Sediminicoccus rosea: one gene and its partners. The protein of the gene in region 2 interacts with the protein of the main gene of each other region in a pairwise test. Links are inferred from orthologs where the notes say so. Each region holds a gene or a part of one and is shown on either strand. Other genes may lie near its edges.

Region 1 (10,376 bases), 510 kb from region 2 along the record:
GCGCCAGGCCTCGCCCAGCGCCACGAAGAGCGGCGCGCAGGCGGCCAGCAGCGCCACCAGCCCCGAAGGCACATGCGCCGAGGCGACCCAGGCACAGGCCAGGTATCCGCCCATCCCGAAGGCGCCCATCAGCGCGAGGCGCCAGCGATCCTCGCCCACCGGGAAGGGCACGCGCCGCCAGCGCCAGATCAGCCAGAGCAGCGGCACCACCGCGACGAAACGGATGGCCAGGGCCCAGAGGGCCGGCCATTCCAGCGCGACGAGGCGCGCCGCATTGAAGGCGGAGCCCCACATCAGCACGTAGAGCGTGGCGAGAAGGAGGTTGATGGAAGCCGGCCTTAGCCCTGCTTCTGGCGCAGCAGGGCCTCGATCCGGGCCAGTGCCTCCTGCTGGCGGCGCAGCGTGATGCCGAGGCCGCCGATGGCGATCAGCGCGAGGGAGGAGACCCCCCCCGCCCCGGCATAGAGCATGCGCGCGCGGGACCAGCCCTCGCCGCCCCAGGGCGTGGCCCCCCAGGCCAGATGCAGGCAGGCCAGCAAGGCCAGGCCGCCAAACACCTGCAAGGCGCGGTGCAGGATCATGGTCTTCCCTGGGGCGCAGCCGCCACACCAACCCTGCGCCCACGCCGCGCCAGGGCCGCTTCGAGCGTGTTCTCGAGCAGGCAGGCGATGGTCATGGGGCCGACGCCGCCCGGCACCGGCGTGATGGCGGCCGCGCGCGGCAGCGCCTCGGCATAGGCGACATCGCCCACGAGCCTGCCATCCGGCAGGCGGTTGATGCCGACATCGATGACGATCGCGCCCTCGCGCACCCAGTCGCCGCGGATCATTTCGGGCCGGCCCACGGCGGCGATCAGGATGTCCGCGCGGCGGCATTCCTCCGGCAGGTCCCGCGTGCGGGAATGGGCGATGGTCACGGTGCAGTCGGCCGCCAGCAGCAGCTGCGCCATGGGCCGGCCAACGATCTGGCTGCGGCCCACCACCACGGCCCGGGCGCCGCGCAGGCTGGCCCCGGCCTCGGCCAGCAGGTGCATCGCGCCCCGCGGGGTGCAGGGAACAAGTCCCGGCAGGCCGGAGGCGAGCCGCCCGGCATTGATCGGATGGAAGCCGTCCACATCCTTCGCCGGGTCCACCGCCGCGATCGCCGCCTCGGCGCGGATATGGGCGGGCAGCGGGAGCTGGACGAGGATGCCATCCACCGCCGGGTCCGCGTTCAGGGCCGCGATCTCGGCCAGCAGCTCGGCTTCCGTCGTGCTCTCGGGCAGATGCCGCGTGCGGGAGGCGAAGCCGGCCGCCGTCGCCGCCTTGTCCTTGTTGCGGACATAGACACCGCTCGCCGGGTCCTCGCCCACGCGGAGCACGACCAGGCCGGGCCGGAAGTCCAGCGCCGCAATCCGGGTGGCGAGCTGGCCGCGCAGGCGCTCGGCCACCGCCTTGCCGTCAAGGATCTTCGCCATGGTTCAGAAATACAGGCCGAAGGCGATCATGTAGCCCTTGATGGCCGCGACCAGCAGCATGGCGGCCTGGACCAGCAGCAGGACGACCAGCGGCGAGAGATCAATGCCCCCCAGATTTGGAAGCCTGTTCCGCACCGGGCGCATGGCGGGCTCGGTCACGCGGTAGAAGAAGTCGGAGATGGTCCAGACCACGCGGTTGCGCGTGTCCAGCACGTTGAAGCCGATGAGCAGCGAGAGCACCGCCGCGATCAGGATGGCCCAGAAGAACAGGGTGAGCCCCGCCTGGACCAGGAAGAACAAGGCGTCGAGGATCATGGACGTCGGCGCTCCGAAAGGGACGGCGTGAAGGGTTCCTTGTCGCGGAAGGTCGCTGAACCGGCAAGGGGGAGTGCGGTTGCCGCCCCCGGGGGGACGCTTGACACCCCCGCCCTCATCCCGCATGACGCGCCCCGCAGCCGGTGCGACAGCGCCGGTGATGTGGTGCGGGGCTGTAGCTCAGTTGGTAGAGCGCGTCGTTCGCAATGACGAGGTCAGGGGTTCGATTCCCCTCAGCTCCACCACTCCGCCTCCCGACATCGCCTAGCCGCGCAGCGGCAGCCCCATCGCCTGCCGCGCGAAGGCGCGCTTGAGGCCGGGAATCCGATCCACCGCCGCAATGCCGAGGCGCCGCGCCCAGCGCACCGGGCCCACATCGTTGCCGAACAGCTTCTCCAGCACATGGGTCGCGCCGATCATCATCAGCGCATCCGGCCGCCGCCTCGCCTGGTAGCGCGCGAGCAGCGCGGCGCTGCCCACATCCTCGCCCGCCGCATGAGCATCCGCCACCAGCTCGGTCAGCGCCGCCACATCGCGGAAGCCGATGTTGAGTCCCTGCCCGGCGATGGGGTGCATGCCATGCGCCGCATCCCCCACCAGGGCCAGGCGCTCGGCCACGTAGCGCGTCGCGTGCATCGCCGTCAGCGGGTAGTGCCAGCGGCGGCCGATGGGCTCGATGGCGCCCAGGTGGTCGCCGATGCGGCGCCGCAATTCGCGCGCGAAATCCGCATCCGACAGCGCCAGCATGCGCGTCGCCACGCTGCGCCGCTCGGTCCAGACGAAGGAGGAAGCATGAGGCAGCGTGCCGGTGCCATAGCTGCCGAGGCTCGCCAGCGGCAATTGCGCGAAGGGGCCGGCCGGCAGGAAGAGTTCCAGCGCGCGGTTGTGGTGCGGCTTCTCATGCGCGAAGGCGCCGACCATGCCGATCTGCCCGTAATCATGCCGCGCCGTGCCGATGCCGGCCTGCTGGCGCAGCGGGCTGCCCCGCCCCTCGGCGCCCACCACCAGGGCGGCATGGATCACCCGCCCATCGGCCAGCGTCACCACGGCGCCCTCCGGCCCGCGCGTCACCTTCGCCGTCATCGGCGCGAAGGCCTGCAGATGCGCAAGATGCGGCAGCCGCGCATTGAGCGCGACGCGCAGGGCGCGGGCCTCCACCATCCAGCCGAAGGGCTCGTCCGCCACCTCTGACGCCTCGAAATCCAGGTCGAGCGAGGAGGGCGCCTCGCCCACGCGGCCATCGGCCACCTTGATGCCCTCGATCGGGCAGGGCGCGCCGGGCAGGCGCTCCCAGATGCCCGCCTGCTCCAGCAGCCGCTTGGAGGCGAGCGCGATGGCATAGGCGCGGCCGTCGAATCCGGCGAGCTCCATGGGCGGCAGCGGCGCCGCATCCACCACCGCCACCGGGACGCCGCGGGCGGCCAGGGCCGCGGCCAGCGTGGCGCCCACCGGCCCCGCGCCGATGATGGCGACGGCGACCGTGAGGCTGGGAGTCGAGATCAGGTCAGGGGCGGCGATGAGGTTCATGCCCCAGAGCTTAGGCCATTCCCGCGTAACGCAAGAGACGGGGGGCGCGAGGGCCGAAAGACTCGCCTTCGCGCCTGCACAATTGCCCGCAAATTGTGCAGCACCACGCGCAAGACTCGGTCCCGCAAGGGTTTTCCCAAGGCTTTCCCGGCTGGCACGAGTCTTGGATGGCAAGCCAGGGGCCGGACCAGGGCCGGCGTTTTTTTTGCATGAAAGGCAGGCGGATGAAGCTCGTGATGGCGATCATCAAGCCCTTCAAGCTCGACGAGGTGCGCGACGCGCTCACCCCGCTCGGCGTGCAGGGGCTGACGGTGACGGAGGTGAAGGGGTTCGGGCGGCAGAAGGGCCAGACCGAGATCTACCGCGGCGCCGAATACCAGGTGAGCTTCCTGCCCAAGCTCAAGATCGAGGTCGCCGTGGCCGCCGAACTGGCGGATGCGGTGGTGGAGGCCATCGCCGGCGCCGCCCGCACCGGCAAGATCGGCGACGGCAAGATCTTCGTCCTCGACCTCGACCGCGCGCTGCGCATCCGCACCGGCGAAACCGACGGCTCCGCCCTGTGAGCCGGCCCACACAACCTGACACGGCGCTGTCTCGCGCCCTTTCCCCTGGGAGAAGCCTGACCATGAAACCCTGGATGCGTGGCGCGCTGCTCGCCGCCCCGATGCTGGCGCTGGCCGCGCTGCCGGCGATGGCGGCCGACGAGCCCAAGCTCGACGCCGGCAACACCGCCTGGATGATCGTCGCCACCTGCCTCGTGCTGATGATGACCATCCCGGGCGTCGCCCTCTTCTACGCGGGCATGGTCCGCAAGAAGACGGTGCTGGCCACCATGATGCAGTCCTTCTTCGTGGCCGCGCTCATCGCCGTCACCTGGATGGTCGCGGGCTATTCCATCGCCTTCGGCAATGGCGGCCTCTATTTCGGCGACTTCTCCAAGGTCATGCTCGCGGGCATCGAGTGGAACGGTCCCTTCATCCTGGGCAAGGGCCTGGGTGGCGAGAGCGAAGTCGCGACGACCATCCCCGAGACGGTCTTTGCCATGTTCCAGATGACCTTCGCGATCATCACCGCGGCGCTGATCTTCGGCGCCGTGGCGGACCGCATGAAGTTCAGCGCCGTCTGCCTCTTCATCGTGCCCTGGTCGCTGCTGGTCTATTCGCCGATCGCGCATGCCGTCTGGCATCCGGCCGGCCTGATCTGGGCCTGGGGCGCGCTGGACTTCGCGGGCGGCACGGTGGTGCACATCAATGCGGGCGTCGCGGGCCTGGTGGCCGCGATCGTCCTCGGCAAGCGCGTGGGCTACGGGCATGACAACATGTCGCCGCACAACCTCGCCTTCGCCATGATCGGCGCCGCGCTGCTCTGGGTGGGCTGGTTCGGCTTCAACGCCGGCTCCTCGCTCGCGGCCGATGGCCGTGCGGGCATGGCGATGCTGGTGACGATGGTGGCCGCCGCCATGGGCACGCTCACCTGGGTCTTCGCGGAGTGGGCCACCAAGGGCAAGCCCTCCGCACTGGGCGCCATCTCGGGCGCGGTGGCGGGCCTCGTCGCCATCACGCCGGCCTCGGGCTGGGTCTTCCCCGGCGCCGCGCTGATCATCGGCGGCGCCTCCGGCGTGATCTGCTTCTGGGCCGCGACGGCGCTGAAGAAGGCGCTCGGCTACGATGACAGCCTGGACGCCTTCGGCGTGCACGGCGTGGGCGGCATCGTGGGTGCCATCCTCACCGGCGTCTTCGCCTATGGCATGCTCTACAAGACGGACGACGCCGAAGCCGCGCTGGCCTATTCCGGCCTGCTCTACGGCAACCCGGACATGCTCTGGATCCAGGTGAAGTCCGTGCTGGTGACGATCGCCTACTCCGCCGTCGCCACCTTCATCCTGCTGAAGATCGTGGACGCCATGGTCGGCCTCCGCGTCTCGGAGGAGGAGGAGCGCGAAGGCCTCGACGTCACGCAGCATGGCGAGCGCCTGGGGTAGGCCGCCACCCTTCCGGGGGAATCACGGGCGCCGGGGGGCAACCTCCGGCGCCTTTTTCATGGCGGTTTTTTCAGCCCCCGCGCCGCAGGAACCGCTTGACCCGGCCACCGGTCATTTCCTTATGTGAGGGCATGCGGGACATCACATCGCTGCCGCGAGGCGACGAGGATACCTTGTGGGCGGTGGTCGCCACCGTCGGCCGTGCCAACCGCGTGGCCGAGATCTTCCGCAGCCGCGCCGCCGCCCTGGAGGACCGCGCCTGGCGGGCCCAGCAGGTGCGGGCCTATGCCGATTTCCTGGAACGCTCGAAGCAGCCGCTGCCGCATTATTCCGTCGCGCCCATCCGGCGCTCGGACCTGCCACGCAAATGGACGCCGCTGCCCGCGCTGGGCTTCCTGCGCGGGCAATTCATCTGAAGGGGGCCGGCGAAACCGGCCCCGCTCCGTCCCTCAGTCGCGCTGCAGGCACATGGCGACACCCATGCCGCCACCGATGCACAGCGTGACCAGGCCCTTCTTCGCGTCCCGGCGCTGCATCTCGTAGAGCAGCGTGGTCAGCACGCGCGCGCCCGAGGCGCCGATGGGATGGCCGAGCGCGATGGCGCCGCCATTCACGTTCACCTTGCTGGTATCCCAGCCCAGGTCCTTGTTGACCGCGCAGGCCTGCGCCGCGAAGGCCTCGTTCGCCTCGATCAGGTCGAGGTCGCCCACCGTCCAGCCGGCCTTGGCCAGCGCCTTGCGGCTCGCCGGGATCGGGCCCGTGCCCATCACCGACGGGTCCACGCCCGCCGTCGCCCAGCTCACGATGCGGGCCAGCGGCGTGATGCCCCGGCGGCGCGCTTCCTCGGCCGACATCACGACCACGGCGGCGGCGCCATCATTGATACCCGAGGCATTGCCGGCGGTGACCGTGCCCTCCTTGTTGAAGGCCGGGCGCAGCTTGGCCAGCACCTCGGCCGTCGTCTCGGGCTTCGGGTATTCGTCCTGGCTGACCACGACCTCGCCCTTGCGGGTCTTCACGGTCACGGGCGCGATCTCGTCCTTGAAGCGGCCGGCCGCCATCGCCTCGCCCGCCTTGCGCTGGCTGGCGGCGGCGAATTCATCCTGCTCCTGGCGGGTCAGCTGGAACTTCTGCGCCACGTTCTCGGCCGTGTTGCCCATGTGGTAGCCGTGGAAAGCGTCCATCAGGCCATCCCGCAGCATGGTGTCCACCAGCTCCAGGCTGCCCATCTTCTGGCCCGCGCGCATCTGCGCGCAATGCGGCGCCTGGGTCATGCTCTCCTGCCCGCCGGCCACGACGATCGAGGCATCCCCGCAGGAGATCTGCTGCGCCGCCAGCGCCACGGCGCGCAGGCCCGAACCGCAGAGCTGGTTGATGCCGAAGGCCGTGCGCTCGACCGGGATGCCCGCATTCACCGCGGCCTGGCGGGCCGGGTTCTGCCCGGCGCCGGCGGCGAGGATCTGGCCCAGGATCACCTCATCCACATCGGCGGGCGCGACGCCCGCGCGGGAGAGCGCGGCCTCGATCGCGACCTTGCCGAGGTCATGGGCGGCGAGGCTGGCGAAGGCTCCGTTGAAGCTGCCCACCGGCGTGCGCGCGGCGGAGGCGATGACGATATCCATGGCTGATGGCCCTCCGAGGGGTTGGTTCGGCACCCAGTCTCGCGCTTCGCCCCGGCCCGCGCAACCGCGCAGCACCCCTCAGGCCGTGGCACTGCCCAATTGCCGGAGGGCGGCGTCGAATTCGCCCTCGAAGGCGGCCAGCGCCGAATCCAGCCCCGCCATCTGCGGCGCGGCGGCGGCGGTCTCCAGCGCCTGGAGCACGGGCACCAGCGCCGAGAGGCCGAAATTGGCCGCGAGCCCTCGCATCGCATGCGCCTGGCGCCGCGCCGCCGCGCCATCGCCCAGCCGCACCGCCTCCCGCAGCTGCGGGGCCAGGGCCAGCATCTCCTCGCGGCAGAGCAGCCGCGCCTCATCCAGCCCCTTGGCGGGCGCATCGGGCAGCGCCTCCAGCAGGCGGCTGCCATCGGCCATGCTGATGGAGCGCACGCGCGGCCGGTTGCCCGGGCCGCGGCGGCCATTGTCCTTGCCGGGCGCGCGGATATCCAGGTGCCGGGTCAGCATGCCCGAGGGCAGGTCCCGCCGCAGCGTCTCGGGCGGCAGCAGGGCCTCGAAGGATTCGTTCCAGGCGGAGAGCTTCCCCTCCGGGTCGAGCAGCGCCACCGGCACCGGCCAGGCCTCGACCAGTGATTGCTGCCGCCGCTCCGCCGCCAGCCGCTCGTTCTGGGAGAGACGCATCCGCGCCTCGTTCACGCTGAGCTGCGCCGCATGCCGCGCGAGGCTGCCGCGCAGCGCCGTCAGCTTCAGCTCCACCCGGTCGGTCCGCTGGAGGTGCCGGCGGAAGATGAAGCCGAGCGTCCCCAGCCCGAAGAACGGAATCAGCAGCACGGCGAGCGACATGCGGGCGGGCGTGGCGCTGGCATCCACCCGCAGCGCGCCCTCCCGCACCCAGAGGCTGGCCGTGACATCGCCCGGCGTGCCGGCGGCGGCGAGTTCCGTGCCCAGGCCCGTGACCAGCCTGAGCGCCGTCCCGGGCGGCGGCGCCAGCAGCGATTCCAGGGTCGCGACGGGGATTCGCAGCATCGGCGTGGCGGCGCCCGGCTGCGCCGGCACCAGGAAGGCCAGCACCTCGGGCGGCGCCCCCCCGCCGCGCGGCAGCGGCCAGAAGCGGAGCTGCCCGGCCTCGGCGCCCGAGAGCGTGGCGGTCACATCGGGCGGCAGGACGGCCATCGCGACGCCGGGGCCGGGCCGGCCCTCGCGCTGCGCCTGCATCAGCCGCGCCTCGGCCGGCTGCAGCTCATCCTTCACGGCCAGGGCGGCGCGGGCCGAGGCCTGGGTGGCCTGCGCCAGCGCCGCCTGGCGCAGGCCATGCGTGCCATCCTCGATCAGCAGCCAGCTCGCGACCAGCAGGGTCGTCACCAGCAGCATGAAGGCGATGGAGGAGCGGTGCAGCAAGGAATGGATCAGCGCGCGGCCGGACGGGGCCATGGCCTGGAAACCCCCAGGGTGTTTGTTCCAATAAACAGACAGAGACTCCGTGCCGCAAGCGGCACATTCCCATGGCGGCTTTTCCCGCGGGCTTGTCCAGGCCGGGCGCCGGTGCGATGTTGCGCGCCGCAGTGCAACATCAAGGGCGACCGCCAGCCGGCCGGCATCCGCCGGGCGCCGCCAAGGCGGCACGAGGGATTGAGGATATGGCAAAGATCAAGGTGAAGACCCCCGTCGTCGAGATGGACGGGGATGAGATGACGCGCATCATCTGGGGGTTCATCAAGGACCGCCTGATCCTGCCCTATCTCGACATCGACCTGAAGTATTACGACCTCGGCATCGAGTATCGCGACCAGACCGATGACCAGGTGACGGTGGATGCCGCCAACGCCACCAAGCAGTATGGCGTGGGCGTGAAGTGCGCGACCATCACCCCCGATGAGGCGCGCGTCGCCGAATTCGGCCTGAAGAAGATGTGGCGCAGCCCGAACGGCACCATCCGCAACATCCTCGACGGCACGATCTTCCGCGAGCCGATCATCTGCAAGAACGTGCCGCGCCTGGTGCCGCACTGGTCCAAGCCGATCGTCGTCGGCCGCCATGCCTATGGCGACATCTACCGCGCCGCCGAGACGAAGATCCCCGGCGCCGGCAAGGCCACGCTGACCTGGACGCCCGCCGATGGCGGCGCGCCGGTCGAGCTGGAAGTGACCAACTTCCCGGCCGGTGGCGGCGTGCTCATGGGCATGCACAACACCCGCGCCAGCATCGAGGGCTTCGCCCGCGCCTCGCTGAACTACGGCCTCTCGCGTGGCTACTCGGTGTATTTCAGCCACAAGAACACGATCCTCAAGGCCTATGACGGCGAGTTCAAGGACATCTTCCGCCGCGTGTTCGACGCGGAATTCGCCGACAAGTTCAAGGCCGCCGGCCTCGTCTACGAGGATCGCCTGATCGACGACATGGTGGCCTGCGCGCTGAAGTGGGAAGGCGGCTATGTCTGGGCCTGCAAGAACTACGATGGCGACGTGCAGTCGGACATCGTGGCGCAGGGCTTCGGCTCGCTCGGCCTGATGACCTCGGTGCTGCTCTCGCCCGACGGCAACACCGTCGAGTCCGAGGCGGCGCACGGCACGGTGACGCGCCACTATCGCGAGCACCAGAAGGGCCGCGAGACGAGCACGAACCCGATCGCCTCGATCTTCGCCTGGACGCGCGGCCTCGCCTATCGCGGCAAGTTCGACAACACGCCGGATGTGGTGAACTTCGCCGAGACGCTGGAGAAGGTCTGCATCTCCACCGTCGAGGGCGGGCAGATGACGAAGGATCTCGCGATCCTCATCAGCAAGGACCAGCCCTATCTCTCCACCCAGGCCTTCCTGGCCGCGCTGGACGAGAACCTGAAGAAGGCGATGGCCTAACCCCCCAAAAAGCCGCTTCGCGTCTTCCTTGGGACCCCGGATTGGTTCTGATTCTCCGGGGCTCGACTCTTCCTCCCGTGGCAAAGCCACGGGAGGGTTTCGGGGGGCGGATTTTTCCCCCAGGCTGCATCCATCTGGAGGATGCTGGCCATGCATGTTGACTACTACGGTTCCCTGAACTCCCCCTGGACCTATCTGGGCTCGGCCCGGATCGAGGCGCTCTGCGCGGCGCATGGGGCCACGCTGAAATTCTGGCCAGTGGATTTCGGGCTGATCTTCCCGGCTTCGGGCGGGTTGCCGCTGCCCAAGCGCTCGCCGCAGCGCCAGGCCTACCGGATGATGGAGCTGCGCCGCTGGCGCATGGCGACCGGCCTGCCGCTCACGCTCGAGCCCAAGCACTTCCCCTTCCCCGAGGCCGCGCTGGCGAACGCCGTGATCGCGCTGCGCGAGACGCAGGGCGACGCGCCCGCCATCCGCCTCGCGCACCGGATCATGGCCGCCCTCTGGGCCGAGGATCGTGACCCCGTGGCCGATTTCGCCGCACTCGCCGCCGAATGCGGTCAGGACGGCGCGGCCCTGCTGGCGCAGGGCGCCGATCCGCGATGGGCGGCGATGCGCCAGGCCGA
Region 2 (10,859 bases):
GGGCGAGGTGGTGTTCCAGCACGCCGTGGCGCCGGGCGCGGCCGAGAAGAGCTGGGGCGTGCATGTGGCGAAGCTGGCCGGCGTGCCCGCACCCGTGCTGAAGCGCGCGGCGGCCGTGCTCGCCTCGCTGGAAGCGCGGGCGGCGGCCGGGGCGGACCCGCTGGCGGCGGAGATGCCGCTCTTCGCGCGCGCCCCCGTGGCACCCGCCCATCCGGCCGCATCGCATCCGGTGCTGGCGGCCCTGGCGGAGCTCGACCTTGACACGCTCTCCCCGCGCGAGGCGCAGGAGGCGCTTTACAACTTGAAGGCACTCGCGGAGGGCAAGGAAGCTCTGTAGTGTGCCTGTCATGAGGACCGCGATGGCCGAAACGGCCGAGCCATGCTTGCAGGACCAGCTGCTTCCCGGCGGCGCGCCCATTGCGCGCGACCTGGCGCTGGGCCTGTTGCGGCGGGAGCTCGGCCGGATGCAGGGCCAGGTGCAGCGGGCCTTCGAGGCGCGCGAGATCCATGGGCTGGCCGCCGCTCGGCGCCTCGGCCACCACATGGACGCCATGATGCTGGTGATCCAGGATTATGCGGCGGCGATGGTGCCCAGCGCCTCGGGCTTGCGCAGCGTGGATTACGCCCTGCTGGCGACCGGCGGGTATGGCCGCGGCGTGCTCGCGCCGCATTCCGACATCGACCTGCTCTTCCTGACCGAACGCGAGCCCGGGCCGCGCACGCGGCGCATGATCGAGTTCATGCTCTACCTGCTCTGGGATCTGGGGCTGAAGGTGGGGCACGCGACGCGCAGCCCGAAGGAGTGCATCACCGAGGGCCTGCGCGACGCCACCATCCTGACCGCGCTGGTGGATGCGCGTTTCCTCGCCGGGGATGACCGTCTCTTCGCCGAATTCCAGGTCGAATTCGCCAAGCTGCGGGAGGAGGGCGGCCTTGCCCCCTTCCTCGCCGCCAAGCGGGCCGAGCGCGCCACGCGCCATGCGCGCTATGGTGAGAGCCCCTTCCTGGTCGAGCCGCATGTGAAGGAAGGCCGCGGCGGCCTGCGCGACCTGCAGACGCTCTACTGGCTCGCGCGCTACGCCTTCGGCGTCTCCCGCATGCCGGAGCTGGTGGGGCCCGACAGCCCCGGCGGCGGCCTGCTGACCGAGGGCGAGGCGCGGGCCGTGAAGCGCGCCTGGGACTTCCTCTGGACGCTGCGCTTCCACCTGCACTACGTCACCGGCCGCGCCGAGGAGCGCCTGACCTTCGACCTGCAGCCGGTGGTGGCCGCCCGCATGGGCTATACGCGGCACGGCAGCCAGGACGGCGCCGAGCGGCTGATGAAGCACCTCTTCCTGACGGCGCGCGAGGTGGTTCGCCTCTCCCGCGTGCTGGAGCCGGCGATCGAGCGCGCGGCCCTCGGCCCGCCCGCCACGCGGCGTGGCGGCGATGAGGGGTTGGCGGAACTGGGCCTCGCCTTCGCCGATGGCAAGCTGGTAGCGGCCCCGCCGGATCGCGATTTCGGGCGCGAGCCCATCCTCATGCTCCGCATCGTCAAGGCGGCGCGGGACCGCTGCCTCGACATCCATCCGCTGGCGATCCGGGCGCTGATCCGCCACTCGCGCCGCGCCGACCGGCTGCGCGGCGACCCCGAGGCGAGCGCCATCCTCATTGACCTGCTGATGGGCAAGGACGCCGCCAAATGGCTGCGCCTGCTGAACGAGGCGGGGTTCCTGGGCCGCTTCCTGCCGGAATGGGCGCGCATCGTCGGGCTGATGCAGTTCGACACCTATCACGTCTTCACCGTGGATGAGCACACGATCGAGGCGATCGGCATCCTGAAGCAGGTGGAGCAGGGCGAGTTGCACGAGATCGCCCCCGTCGCGACCGAGCTGATGGGGCAGTTGCAGTCCCGCCGCGCGCTGTTCGTCGCGACCCTGCTGCATGACATCGCCAAGGGGCGCGGCGGCGACCATAGCGAGATCGGCGCGCGCCTCGCGCAGGAAATCTGCCCGCGCCTGGGCGTGAGCGCCGAGGAGACGGAGACCGTCTCCTGGCTCGTGCTGCATCACCTGCTGGTGAGCCAGACCGCCTTCAAGCGCGACATCGAGGATCCCAAGACCATCCTCGACATCGCCGACCAGGTGCAGTCGCCCGAGCGGCTGCGCCTGCTGCTGGTGCTGACGGTGGCGGACATGCGCGCGGTCGGTCCACGCGTCTGGAATGCCTGGAAGGCCACGCTGCTGCGCGAGGTCTATTGGCGCGTCAGCGAGGTGCTGGCCGGCGGCATGACGGTGCCCGAGCGCGACGTGCGCGTGGCCCGCGCGAAGGAGGCGGCGGCGGCCATGCTGCCCGGCTTCTCCAAGGCCGAGACCGAGATGTTCATGGGCCTGGGCTATCCCGGCTACTGGCTCTCCTTCGATGCCGAGACGCATGCGCGCCATGCCGCCATCATCCGCGAGGCGGAGGCGGAGCAGGCGCCGCTCACCGTCCGCACCCGCGTGCTGGCCGATCGCGGCGTGACCGAGGTCACCATCTATTGCAGCGATCATCCGGGGCTGTTCAGCCGCATCTCGGGCGCGCTGGCCGTGGCGGGCGCGTCCATCGTGGATGCGCGCATCCACACGCTGACCAACGGCATGGCGCTCGACACCTTCTGGGTGCAGGACAGCGCGGGCGGGCTGTTCGACGCGCCGCACCGCCTCGCGCGGCTCGCCGTGCTGATCGAGCAGGCGCTGTCCGGCCGCCTCAAGCTCGCGGCCGAGATCCGCAAGGTGCGGCGCGAGCCCGCGCGGCTCGCCGCCGTGACCGTGCCGCCGCGCGTGGTGGTGGACAATTTCGCCTCCAACACCCACACGCTGATCGAGGTGAACGGGCGCGACCGCCCGGGCCTGCTGCATGACGTGACCGCCGCGATCTCGGAGCAGGGGCTGCAGATCGCCAGCGCGCACATCACCACCTATGGCGTGCGCGCGGTGGACGTCTTCTACGTGAAGGACGTGTTCGGCCTGAAGGTCGAGAATGAGCGCAAGCTCGGCCCGCTGCGCGCGGCGCTGCTGGAGGCGCTGACGCCGCCGGATGCGCCGGGGGGCGGGCCTTCGCCCTATCGCGAAGCGGCCGCGCCGAGCTGACCCGGCCGGGCTGATGTTCCGCGCCATCGCCACCGTCGGCGGCTGGACCATGGTCAGCCGCGTGCTTGGCTTCCTGCGCGACATGCTGATCGCGGCGAAGCTGGGCGCCGGGCCGATGGCGGATGCCTTCTTCGTCGCCCTCAAGCTGCCCAACCTGTTCCGCCGCCTCTTCGGCGAGGGCGCGTTCAATGCCGCCTTCGTGCCCGCCTTCGCGCAATTGCTGACGCAACGCGGCCCGGCCGCCGCCCAGGCCCTGGCCGAGCGCATGGCGACGCTGATGACGCTCTGGCTCGCGCTGCTGACGGGCCTGGGCCTCGTCTTCATGCCGCAGCTCATGCAGGTGCTGGCGCCGGGCTTCATCGAGCGGCCGGAGAAATTCGCGCTCGCCGTCGAGCTCACGCGCATCACCTTCCCCTATCTGCTGCTGATCTGCCTGACGGCGCTGGTCAGCGGCGTGCTGAACGCGCTGGGCAAGTTCGCGGCCGCCGCGGCGGCGCCGATCTTCTTCAACCTGCTCTCGATGCTGGCCCTCTTCGCGCTCACCCCCGTGGTCGCGACGCCCGCGCATGCGCTGGCCTGGGGCGTCACCCTCTCGGGCGTGGTGCAGCTCGGCTTCGTCTGGTGGGCCTGCAAGCAGGCGGGGATGGCGCTGAACCCGCTCCAGCGCCCCTCGCTCGCGCCCGAGGTGCGGACCGTGCTGCGCCGGATGGGGCCGGGCCTGATCGGCGCGGGGGTGACGCAGCTCAACCTGGCCGTGGATGTGATCATCGCCTCCTTCCTCGTCTCGGGCTCCGTCTCCTACCTGTATTACGCGGACCGGGTGGCGCAGCTGCCGCTCGGCGTCATCGGGGCGGCGGTGGCCACGGCGCTGCTGCCGCTGCTGGCCAAGCAGATCCACGCTGGCCAGCCGCTCTCGGCGCATCGCAGCCTGAACCGCGCGGTGGAGATCGCCCTCGCTTTGGCAGTGCCGGCGGCCGTGGCGCTCGCCGTGCTGGCCCTGCCCATCCTGGCCGCGCTGTTCCAGCGCGGGGCCTTCGGCGCGGCCGAGGCGCTGGCGACCTCGCGCGCGCTGGTGGCCTATGCCTTCGGCCTGCCCGCCTTCGTGCTGGTGAAGGTCTTCGTCCCCGGCTTCTTCGCCCGCGGCGACACGGCGACGCCGGTGAAGATCGGCCTCGGCTGCGTGGCGCTGAACCTCGCCTTGAACCTGGTGCTGATGGGGCCCTTGCAGCATGTGGGTGTCGCGCTCTCCACCACGCTGGCCGCCTGGGCCAATGCGGGGCTGCTGGCCTGGGTGCTGCACCGGCGCGGGCATTGGGTGGCGGACCGCCGGCTGCGCCGCACCGCGCCCCGGCTGATGGGCTCCGCTCTCGGCATGGGGGGGCTGCTCTGGGCGCTGGCCCTGCTCCTGGCGCCAGGGGCGGGGCTTTCGGGCCTGCTTTGGCTCGGCCTGATCTGCGCGCTGGGGGCATCGGCCTATTTCGGCCTCGCGCAGGTCTCGGGCGGGCTGGATCTGCGGGAGCTGCGGCGGCTCATGCGCCGGAAGGCTTGACCACAGCGCCCAGCCGCGCAAACCCTGCCGCACCCATTCACACAGGTTTCGTTTCATGCAGCGCGTGTTTTCCGGCATCCAGCCTTCCGGCGTTCCCACCCTGGGCAATTACCTCGGCGCCATCCGCAACTGGGTGCCGATGCAGGACCAGCATGAGAGCCTGTTCTGCATCGTGGACCTGCACGCCATCACCGTCTTCCAGGAGCCGGCGCAGCTTCTCGCCCAGACGCGCGAGATGGCGGCCACGCTCCTGGCCTGCGGCCTCTCCCCCGAGAAATGCATCCTCTTCGTGCAGAGCCATGTGCCGGCCCATGCCGAGCTCGGCTGGATCTTCAACTGCATCGCCCGTCTCGGCTGGCTGAACCGGATGACGCAGTTCAAGGACAAGGCCGGCAAGGACCGCGAGGCGGCGAGCGCCGGCCTCTACGTCTATCCAAACCTGATGGCGGCCGACATCCTGGCCTACAAGGCGACCAGCGTGCCCGTGGGCGATGACCAGCGCCAGCACCTCGAACTCGCCAACGACATCGCCGAGAAGTTCAACCACGACTACGGCGTGAAGCTGTTTCCCCGCATCGAGCCGCACATCATGGGTGTGGCCGCCCGCGTGATGAGCCTGCGCGACGGCACGAAGAAGATGTCCAAGTCCGACCCCTCGGACCAGTCGCGCATCAACCTGAACGACGACAATGACGCGATCGCGCTGAAGATCCGCCGCGCGCGCACCGATGCCGAGCCGATCCCCGGCCACATGCTCCAGCTCGAGGCGCGGCCCGAGGCGCGCAACCTGGTCGGCATCCTCGCCGCCATCACCGGCACGATGCCGGAGAACGTGCTGCGCGAGCATGAGGGCCAGGGCTTCGGCGCCTTCAAGGAGGTGCTGACCGAGGCGCTGGTGGCGCATCTCGCCCCGATCCGCACCGAGATGCTGCGCCTGCTGGAAGACACCGCCTCGCTTGACGCGGCGCTGCGGCGCGGCGCCGAGAAGGCCGAGGCCATCGCCAATCCGATCCTCGCCGAGGTGAAGCAGGCGATGGGCTTCCTGCCCCGCCGCTGACGCCATGGCGGCGCTGCTCCCGGGCGATCCGGTGCCCAACTGGATCGCGGCTTCCGACACCAATCCGCGCTACAGCCTGCAGGCGACGGGCGGGCGCTGGGTGGTGCTGGGCGTGCTGGGACGTGCGGCGGCACCCGAGGCTGCGGCGGCGCTGGCCGTCTTCGCCGCGGGCGCGCCCGCGGTGCTGGACGCCAATCACCGCGCCGCCCTGCTGATCAGCGCCGATCCCGAGGACCGGGCGGCGGCGCGCATCCCGCAGCACCTGCCGCAATATCGTGCCATCTGGGATGAGGCAGGCGCGGTGACGGCGTCCCTCGGCGGCCCCGGCTGGCTGCTGCTGGACCCGACGCAGCGCCTCTTCGCCCGCTGGGAGCTGGGCGAGACGGCGGCGATGCTGGCGATGCTGGCCCGCCTGCCGCCGCCCGCGCTGCATGCCGGGGTGGTGGCGCCCGCCCCCGCGCTCATCGTGCCCCGCATCTTCGAGCCGGAGCTCTGCCGCCTGCTCATCGCGCGCTATCGCGAGGCGGGCGGCCAGGCCTCGGGCTTCATGCGGGAGGTGGATGGCCGGACCGTCGGCACGCATGACCCGAGCTTCAAGGTGCGGCGCGACCACCTGATCGAGGATGAGGGGCTGCGGGCCACGCTGCGCGGGCGCCTCGCGCGGCGGCTGGCGCCCGAGATCCAGAAGGCCTTCCAGTTCCAGGCGACGCGGCTCGAGCGCTATCTCGTCGCCTGCTACCGCGCCGATGAGGGCGGCCATTTCGCGGCCCATCGCGACAACACGACCAAGGGCACGGCGCATCGGCGCTTCGCCGTGACCATCAACCTCAACGCCGAGGAATTCGAGGGCGGCGACCTCGTCTTCCCCGAATTCGGCCGCACCGCCTATCGCGCGCCGACCGGCGGTGCGGTGGTCTTCTCCTGCTCGCTGCTGCACCAGGCGCTGCCGGTGACCGAGGGGGAGCGCTTCGCCTTCCTGCCCTTCCTCTATGACGATGCGGCGGCGAAGATCCGCGAGGCGAACGCGCAGTTCATCGGCGCGTCACGCGGCTGACGCGGCGGCCTCCCCGCTGAGCCAGGCGCCGGCCACGGTGCCGGCGAAGCGCGCGTGGCAGGCCTCGCCCGCGAAGCACAGCCGCCCCCCGCCCAGCGGCGCCGCGAGCATGGCGCGGGAGGCGTGGTGCCATGGGCGCGCATGGGTGTAGCTGCCACGGAAATGGGGGTTCTCGCCCCAGTCGCTGACCAGGCATTCGCCCAGCGCCGCCTCGGCGCGCGGGCCGAACAGGGCGGCGAGGTCGGCCCGCGCCGCGGCCTCCGTGGCGGCGGCGCCCTGGCGGGAGAGCGCCCAGGCGCGGGCGCCGCCGACGAAGCCGAAGACGTGATCCGCCCCGAAGGGCCAGAAGACCCAGCTCATCGGCGGCTCCGCCCCCGCCGCCACGGCGCGGCGCGCGCTGTGGAAGGGGGCGATGCCCAGGCGGTCGGCGCCGCGCGCCCGGAAGGCGATCTTGGTGAGCAGCCCCATGGGCAGGCCGGCGATGGCCGCCTGCGTGGCCGCCGGCAGCGCGGGCGTGAAGGTGATCGAACCCGCGGCCAGCACGCCGTTGGAGACGGTGACGATGGCCCGGCCCGCGCGCATCTCGCCCCAATCGCCCCGCGCCACCACGCCGGGGCCGGACCAGTCGAGCCCCGTGACGGCGTGGTTCAGCCGGATGGGCAGCCCCTCGGCGAGCCGCGCGACCAAGCCGCCCACGCCCTCGCGCGGTAGCAGGTTCGGGCCGTCGAGATCGGTCTTCACATAGTCTTCCAGCGAGATGCCGGTGAGTTCCATCGCGTTGATCTGCGAGCCCAGCCAATGCGCGATGGTGGCATCCCAGGGGCCGCCCTGCGGCGCGGCCTCCATCACGCTGCGGTCGGGCGCGAGTGGGGCGGCCTGCAGCGCCGCCTCGAAGGCGCGATGGGCGCGCCAGTATTCGGCGAATTCGGCGCGGGTCGCGAAGCGCGCGCCCAGATGCAGGTGGCGCTCGCGCACCGTGTCGTGGTCGAGGTGGTCGCCCACGAAGGCGGTCAACGGATTGTCATCCGCCTGGTGCAGCCAGGTGGCGCCGAGGTCGAGGGGGGCGCCCAGCGCGGTGGTGGTGTGGGCCCGGCCGCCCACGCGGCCGCCCGCCTCCAGCACCACGCAGCTCCGGCCCTGGCGCAGCAGCGCCCGCGCGGCGGCGATGCCGGCGCAGCCCGCGCCGATGATGAGGACGTCTGGATCATTGCCGTGCATGGCCGCATCATAGGGCAAAGCCGCCCCGGCGGCTGCCTGAAGGAAAGCACCCATGCTGCAAGCCCCACCCGCCGAACCCGGCATGCGCGAAGACGAGGTGGACACGCCCGCGCTGCTGATCGACCTCGACGCCTTCGAGCACAACCTCGACACCATGGCGGCCTTCCTGGCGCCCACGGGGGCGAAGCTGCGGGCGCATGCGAAGACGCACAAGTCGCCGGTGGTGGCCAGGCTGCAGATGGCGCGCGGCGCGATCGGGCAATGCGTGCAGAAGGTGGGCGAGGCGGAAGTGCTCGCCTGGGGCGGCATCCCCGACATCATGGTGACGAACCAGGTGGTGGGCGCGCGAAAGCTGAACCGTCTGGTGGCGCTGGCCCGCATCGCGCAGGTCTCGGTCTGCGTGGATGACCCGGCGCAGGTGGCCGCGATCGAGGAGGCGGCGGCGGCGGCGGGCGTGCGGATTCCCGTTCTGGTCGAGATCGACGTGGGCGGCGCGCGCTGCGGCGTGCAGGCCGGCCCGCCGGCGGTGGCGCTGGCCGAGGTGATCGCCGCCTCGAAGCATCTGAGCTTCGGCGGCATCCAGGCCTATCACGGCAGCGCCCAGCATATCCGCGAGCCGGAGCGCCGCGCCGCGGCCATCGCCGGCGCGGTCGAGGCTTCGCGCCGCACGGTGGAGCAGCTGCGCCAGCGCGGCCTGGCCTGCCCCGTGGTGGGCGGTGCGGGCAGCGGCAGCTTCCAGCATGAGGTGGCGAGCGGCGTCTATACCGAGATCCAGGCCGGCTCCTACGCCTTCATGGACGCCGACTACGCCCGCAACATCGAGGCGCCGCCCTTCCGGCATGCGCTCTTCGTGCTGGCGACGGTGATGAGCGCCGCCACCCCGCACATCGCGGTGGTGGATGCGGGCCACAAGGCGGTGCCGACGGATAGCGGCTATCCGCTCATCGCCGGGCGGCCGGGTGTCAGCTATGTCGGCGCCTCGGACGAGCACGGGAAATTGACGGTGGAGGACCCGGCCTTGCGCCCGCGTCTGGGCGAGAAGCTGCGCCTGATCCCCGGCCATTGCGACCCGACGGTGGACCGCTACGACTGGTATGTCGGCGTGCGGAAGGGCCGCGTGGAATGCCTCTGGCCGGTGGCGGCGCGGGGTGCGATGGCCTGATGCCTCCGTCCCACCTGGCGCCTCCGCCCTTCGGCGTCGGCCGCGCGAAGCCGCAGGACCGGCTCGACCACTGGATCGCCGCCGTGGCGCCGGGCCGGACCTTCCTGGACCTCGGCGGCATCCGCGAGCGCAGTGGAAATGAGCGGGCGAGCTGGGCGCAGCGCTGCGGCGCGACCGATGTGGCGATGGCGGACATGCTGCCGCTGGACCATGAGCTGTGGGGATATTTCCGCGACCAGGTCCGCGCGCATGGCGTGCGCGACATCGATTTCCGGCCGGAGGTGGATGTGGATTCGCCGAGCTTCGCGGCCAAGCTCAACCGCTATGACATCGTAAGCGCGCCGCTGCTGCTCTATCACGCGCCGAACCCGGTCCATACCCTGCTGAACCTGCGGCGCGTGGTGGGGGAATATCTGATCGCGGGCACCGTCACCGTGCCCGACGTGGTGGAGAATGCCGAGGGGCGCGTGGCCTTCCCGGCCTCTTCCGCGCTGTTCCTGCCCGCGCTGCGCGGGCGGGAACGGGCGGTGATGCGGCGCTACTACCTGGACCGCTTCGGCCTCGACCTCGACACCCATGCGCCGGCGGGCGATGGCGCCACCATGCCCTATGTGACCGAGGGCGGGCCGAGCCCCTGGCCCTATTGGTGGTTCTTCACCAAATCCGCCTTCGAGCGCGCGCTGGATCTGCTCGAGATGCGCCTGCTGGACCGCCACACCTGGCAGGACCACGCGCATTTCGTCTTCCTGCGGCGGAAATAGCGATGCGCGCGCGCCGCTGGTTGCGGCCGCTGGCGTTGCTGATCGCACTGCCGCTGGCCGTGCTGGAGGTGACGCTCTGGGCCTGGCTCACGGCACTCGGCGCGCAACTGGCGCGGCTGCCGGTCTTCGCCTGGCTGGAGCGGCTGGTGGCGCGGATGAGCCCGGGGGCAGTGATCGTCGTCTTCGTGGTGCCCTTCATCCCCGCCATTCCGCTGCTGAAGCTGGGCGAATTGTGGCTGCTGCGCGAGGGGCATTTCATCTGGGCGGCGGTGGTGATCATCGGCGCGAAGGTGGTGGGGGCGGCGTTTTCCACGCGGGTCTTCGCGATCGCGAAGCCGAAGATGATGCAGGTGGCGTGGTTTGCGCGCGCCTATGGCGTGGTGATGGGCCTGGTGGAGCTGGGCCACCGCGCGCTGGAGGCACTGCCGGGCTGGATGGCCGCGCGGGCGGCGTTGCGCGGGTGGATCGCGCGGGGCCGCGCCTGGCTGCGGCGCGCGCGCGGCCCGCTGGGGCGCGGTATCGCCGCCGCGCGGCGCTGGTGGCGGGCGAAGTGGGGCTAGGGCTCCCGTATCATCCGGCCGCAAAGCGGCCGGCGCCGCCCAACCGGACGCCCGGCCTGGCGCACCAGCCACGCGGCGAAGCCAAGCGCGCTGCGCGCGCCCGGCGTCTGAGGGCGCAAAACTAAGCCAAGGCGACGCGGCGGGCCTTTCGCATCTCCTGCCAGAGCGCGCTGGCCACGGCGAGGCCGAGGCAGGAGGCGGCGGCGACGAAGACGAAATCCGGCTTGCCATGGTCGAGCAGCCAGCCGCAGGCGATGGGGCCGACCATGCCGCCGATGTTGAAGCCCGTGCTGACCACGCCGAAGACGGCGCCGGCCTGGCCGGGCGGGGCGGCGGCGCGCACCAGCATGTCGCGCGAGGGCATGATCATGCCCGAGAGGAAGCCCGA
Region 3 (2,719 bases), 600 kb from region 2 along the record:
CGCCCGGGTGGATCTTGTTCTTGATGCCGTCGAGGCCGGCCATCATCATCGCGGCGAAGGCCAGATAGGGGTTCGCACCCGGATCCGGGAAGCGCACCTCGACGCGCTTCGCCTTCGGGCTCGTCGCGTAGGGGATGCGGCAGGAGGCGGAGCGGTTGCGGGCCGAATAGGCCAGCAGCACGGGGGCCTCGAAGCCCGGGATCAGGCGCTTGTAGCTGTTGGTCAGCGGGTTGGTGAAGGCGTTCAGCGCCTTGGCATGCTTGATGATGCCGCCGATGTAGTAGAGCGCCGTCTCGGACAGGTCGGCATAGCCGTTGCCCGCGAACACCGGCTTGCCATCCTTCCAGATGGACTGGTGCACGTGCATGCCCGAGCCGTTGTCGCCGTAGATGGGCTTCGGCATGAACGTCGCGGACTTGCCGTAGGAGTGGGCGACGTTGTGGATCACATACTTGTAGATCTGCATGTGGTCGGCCTGCGTCACCAGCGTGCCGAACTTGGTGCCGAGCTCATGCTGCGACTGCGCCACCTCGTGGTGGTGCTTCTCGCCGGCGACGCCCATCTCGATCATGGTCGAGAGCATCTCGGCGCGCAGGTCCACTTCGCTGTCCACCGGGTTCACCGGGAAGTAGCCGCCCTTGACGCCCGGGCGATGGCCCATGTTGCCCTCGGGGAAGTCCTTCATCGAGGCGCCGGGGCCTTCGATGCTGTCGAGCGAGAAATGGCCGAAATTGCCGCCCGTGCCGAACTTCACATTGTCGAAGATGAAGAACTCGGCTTCCGGACCGAAGAAGGCGGTGTCGCCGATGCCGGTGCTCTTCAGGTACTCTTCGGCCTTCTTGGCGGTCGAGCGCGGGTCGCGGTTGTAGCGCTGGCCGGTCGAGGGCTCATAGATGTCGCAGAAGAGGATCAGCTGCGGCTTGGCCGAGAACGGGTCCATGCAGGCCGAGGCCGCGTCCGGCATCAGGATCATGTCGGACTCGTTGATCGCCTTCCAGCCGGCGATCGAGGAGCCGTCGAACATGATCCCTTCCTCGAAGGTCTCTTCTTCGATGGTGGAGACGTGCTGAGCGGTGTGCTGCCACTTGCCGCGCGGGTCGGTGAAGCGGAAGTCCACATACTCCACGCTGTTCTCCTTGATCATTTCCATGACCTTGGAGACTGCCTCGGGGGAATTCATCGCCATGTCGTCTCTGTCCTGTTGCCTGCGTCCCTGTGGAAATTTCCCCGCGGGCGTTTCCCGCGCGGGCGCCGCATCGCTGGCCAGGGACGCCCCCAGGGCCAGCGTGCAGCGAAACTCGTCCGCGCCCTCCGGGAGGGCGCCGCAACCTCAGACCGCGTCCTCGCCCCGCTCGCCGGTGCGGATGCGGATCACCTCGGCGATGTCCGAGACGAAGATCTTGCCGTCGCCGATGCGGCCGGTGCGGGCGGCGGCCTGGATGGCCTCGACCGCGCGTTCCAGCATGTCATCGGCGCAGATCACCTCGATCTTCACCTTGGGCAGGAAGTCCACGACATATTCGGCGCCGCGATAGAGCTCCGTATGGCCCTTCTGCCGGCCAAAGCCCTTCGCCTCGAGCACCGTCAGGCCCTGAAGGCCGATCTCGTGCAGGGCATCCTTCACCTCGTCGAGCTTGAAGGGCTTGATGATGGCCTCGATCTTTTTCATCGCATCCAACATGTCTGTGCCTGGGCGTATGGCTGGCCCAAGACGTTTCCCGATCGGCTCCGGGCGGCGATGCTTGCCGCCTCCCGTGAAGCCGACTGCCTTTTGCACGCGGCGGGCAACGGGCGCAATCGTGCCCGCATGGGGTTCCGGTCCGGATCCAGGCCAGGAAAGCCTGAATCGGAGGCAGCCTGCCGAGGATCAAGGCAGGTCCGGTCCCCGCGCCTTGCGTGGCCGCGGGGGTGCCCCCATGCTACAGCGCAGGACCTTTTCCCCTTGCCGCCAAGGTTGCCGCCGATGAAGCCGATGAATGAGCTGCTCTCCGCCACGGGAACGACGATCTTCACCGTCATGTCCGCGCTCGCGGTGCAGCATGGCGCGATCAACCTGGGCCAGGGCTTCCCCGATTATGACGGCCCGCCCGACGTGCTGAAGGCGGCTGCCGACGCGCTGATGGATGGCCGCAACCAATACCCGCCGATGACCGGCGTGCCCGAGCTGCGCCAGGCCGTCGCCGCCGCCAACAAGCGCTTCTACGGCATCGAGGTGGACCCCAATGCCGAGGTCGTCGTCACCTCCGGCGCGACCGAGGCGATCACGGCGAGCCTGATGGCCGTGCTGAACCCGGGCGACGAGGTCGTGCTGATCGAGCCGCTCTATGACACCTACGTGCCGACGGTGAAGCTGCTGGGCGCCATCCCGCGCATCGTCCGCCTCAGCCCGCCCAAGTGGGAGCTGCCGCGCGCCGAACTCGCCGCCGCCTTCGGGCCGAAGACCAAGGCCATCCTGTTCAACACGCCGATGAACCCGACGGGCAAGGTGTTCACCGCCGCCGAACTCGCCTTCATCGCCGATCTCGTGACGCGGCATGATTGCTACGCCATCTGCGACGAGGTCTATGAGCACCTGACCTATGATGGCTGGAAGCACATCCCGCTGATGACGCTGCCCGGCATGCGCGAGCGGTCCTTGCGGATCGGCAGCGCGGGCAAGACCTTCAACCTGACCGGCTGGAAGGTGGGCTACGTCACCTGCGACCGCGCCCTGCAGCCC

Evidence for each region.
Region 1: the proteins of R9Z33_RS04755 (region 2) and R9Z33_RS02375 interact in binary tests that used the Escherichia coli proteins (3 or more experiments, as listed by UniProt). The link is inferred for Sediminicoccus rosea from one-to-one orthologs.
Region 3: the proteins of R9Z33_RS04755 (region 2) and R9Z33_RS07655 interact in binary tests that used the Escherichia coli proteins (3 or more experiments, as listed by UniProt). The link is inferred for Sediminicoccus rosea from one-to-one orthologs.

What each region holds. Positions count from the first base shown.
Region 1 is NZ_CP137852.1:489,083-499,458, reverse strand. The notes cover bases 2,365-5,191. They hold R9Z33_RS02375 (P-II family nitrogen regulator), read left to right. Parts: upstream 2,365-3,522; coding sequence 3,523-3,861; downstream 3,862-5,191. Other genes in these bases: R9Z33_RS02370 (ammonium transporter), read left to right, coding at 3,924-5,191; R9Z33_RS02380 (UbiH/UbiF/VisC/COQ6 family ubiquinone biosynthesis hydroxylase), read right to left, coding at 2,365-3,298. Also shown: R9Z33_RS02405 (DMT family transporter), read right to left, coding at 1-327; R9Z33_RS02400 (hypothetical protein), read right to left, coding at 339-581; bifunctional methylenetetrahydrofolate dehydrogenase/methenyltetrahydrofolate cyclohydrolase FolD, read right to left, coding at 578-1,456; R9Z33_RS02390 (YggT family protein), read right to left, coding at 1,460-1,771; more of R9Z33_RS02380, read right to left, coding at 2,036-2,364; more of R9Z33_RS02370, read left to right, coding at 5,192-5,279; R9Z33_RS02365 (hypothetical protein), read left to right, coding at 5,411-5,695; R9Z33_RS02360 (acetyl-CoA C-acetyltransferase), read right to left, coding at 5,729-6,901; R9Z33_RS02355 (Hpt domain-containing protein), read right to left, coding at 6,980-8,326; R9Z33_RS02350 (NADP-dependent isocitrate dehydrogenase), read left to right, coding at 8,533-9,750; R9Z33_RS02345 (2-hydroxychromene-2-carboxylate isomerase), read left to right, coding at 9,901-10,376. UniProt on the Escherichia coli protein: Involved in the regulation of nitrogen metabolism. Regulates the activity of its targets by protein-protein interaction in response to the nitrogen status of the cell.
Region 2 is NZ_CP137852.1:1,007,594-1,018,452, forward strand. The notes cover bases 1-3,310. They hold R9Z33_RS04755 ([protein-PII] uridylyltransferase), read left to right. Parts: upstream 1-359; coding sequence 360-3,110; downstream 3,111-3,310. Other genes in these bases: mutS (DNA mismatch repair protein MutS), read left to right, coding at 1-337; murJ (murein biosynthesis integral membrane protein MurJ), read left to right, coding at 3,124-3,310. Outside these bases: more of murJ, read left to right, coding at 3,311-4,659; trpS (tryptophan--tRNA ligase), read left to right, coding at 4,715-5,716; R9Z33_RS04770 (2OG-Fe(II) oxygenase family protein), read left to right, coding at 5,721-6,770; R9Z33_RS04775 (flavin monoamine oxidase family protein), read right to left, coding at 6,759-8,042; R9Z33_RS04780 (DSD1 family PLP-dependent enzyme), read left to right, coding at 8,041-9,150; R9Z33_RS04785 (hypothetical protein), read left to right, coding at 9,150-9,911; R9Z33_RS04790 (hypothetical protein), read left to right, coding at 9,914-10,471; R9Z33_RS04795 (MFS transporter), read right to left, coding at 10,593-10,859.
Region 3 is NZ_CP137852.1:1,603,998-1,606,716, forward strand. It holds R9Z33_RS07655 (P-II family nitrogen regulator), read right to left. Parts: upstream 1,670-2,719; coding sequence 1,331-1,669; downstream 1-1,330. Other genes in the region: glnA (type I glutamate--ammonia ligase), read right to left, coding at 1-1,186; R9Z33_RS07660 (aminotransferase), read left to right, coding at 1,964-2,719. UniProt on the Escherichia coli protein: P-II indirectly controls the transcription of the glutamine synthetase gene (glnA). P-II prevents NR-II-catalyzed conversion of NR-I to NR-I-phosphate, the transcriptional activator of GlnA. When P-II is uridylylated to P-II-UMP, these events are reversed.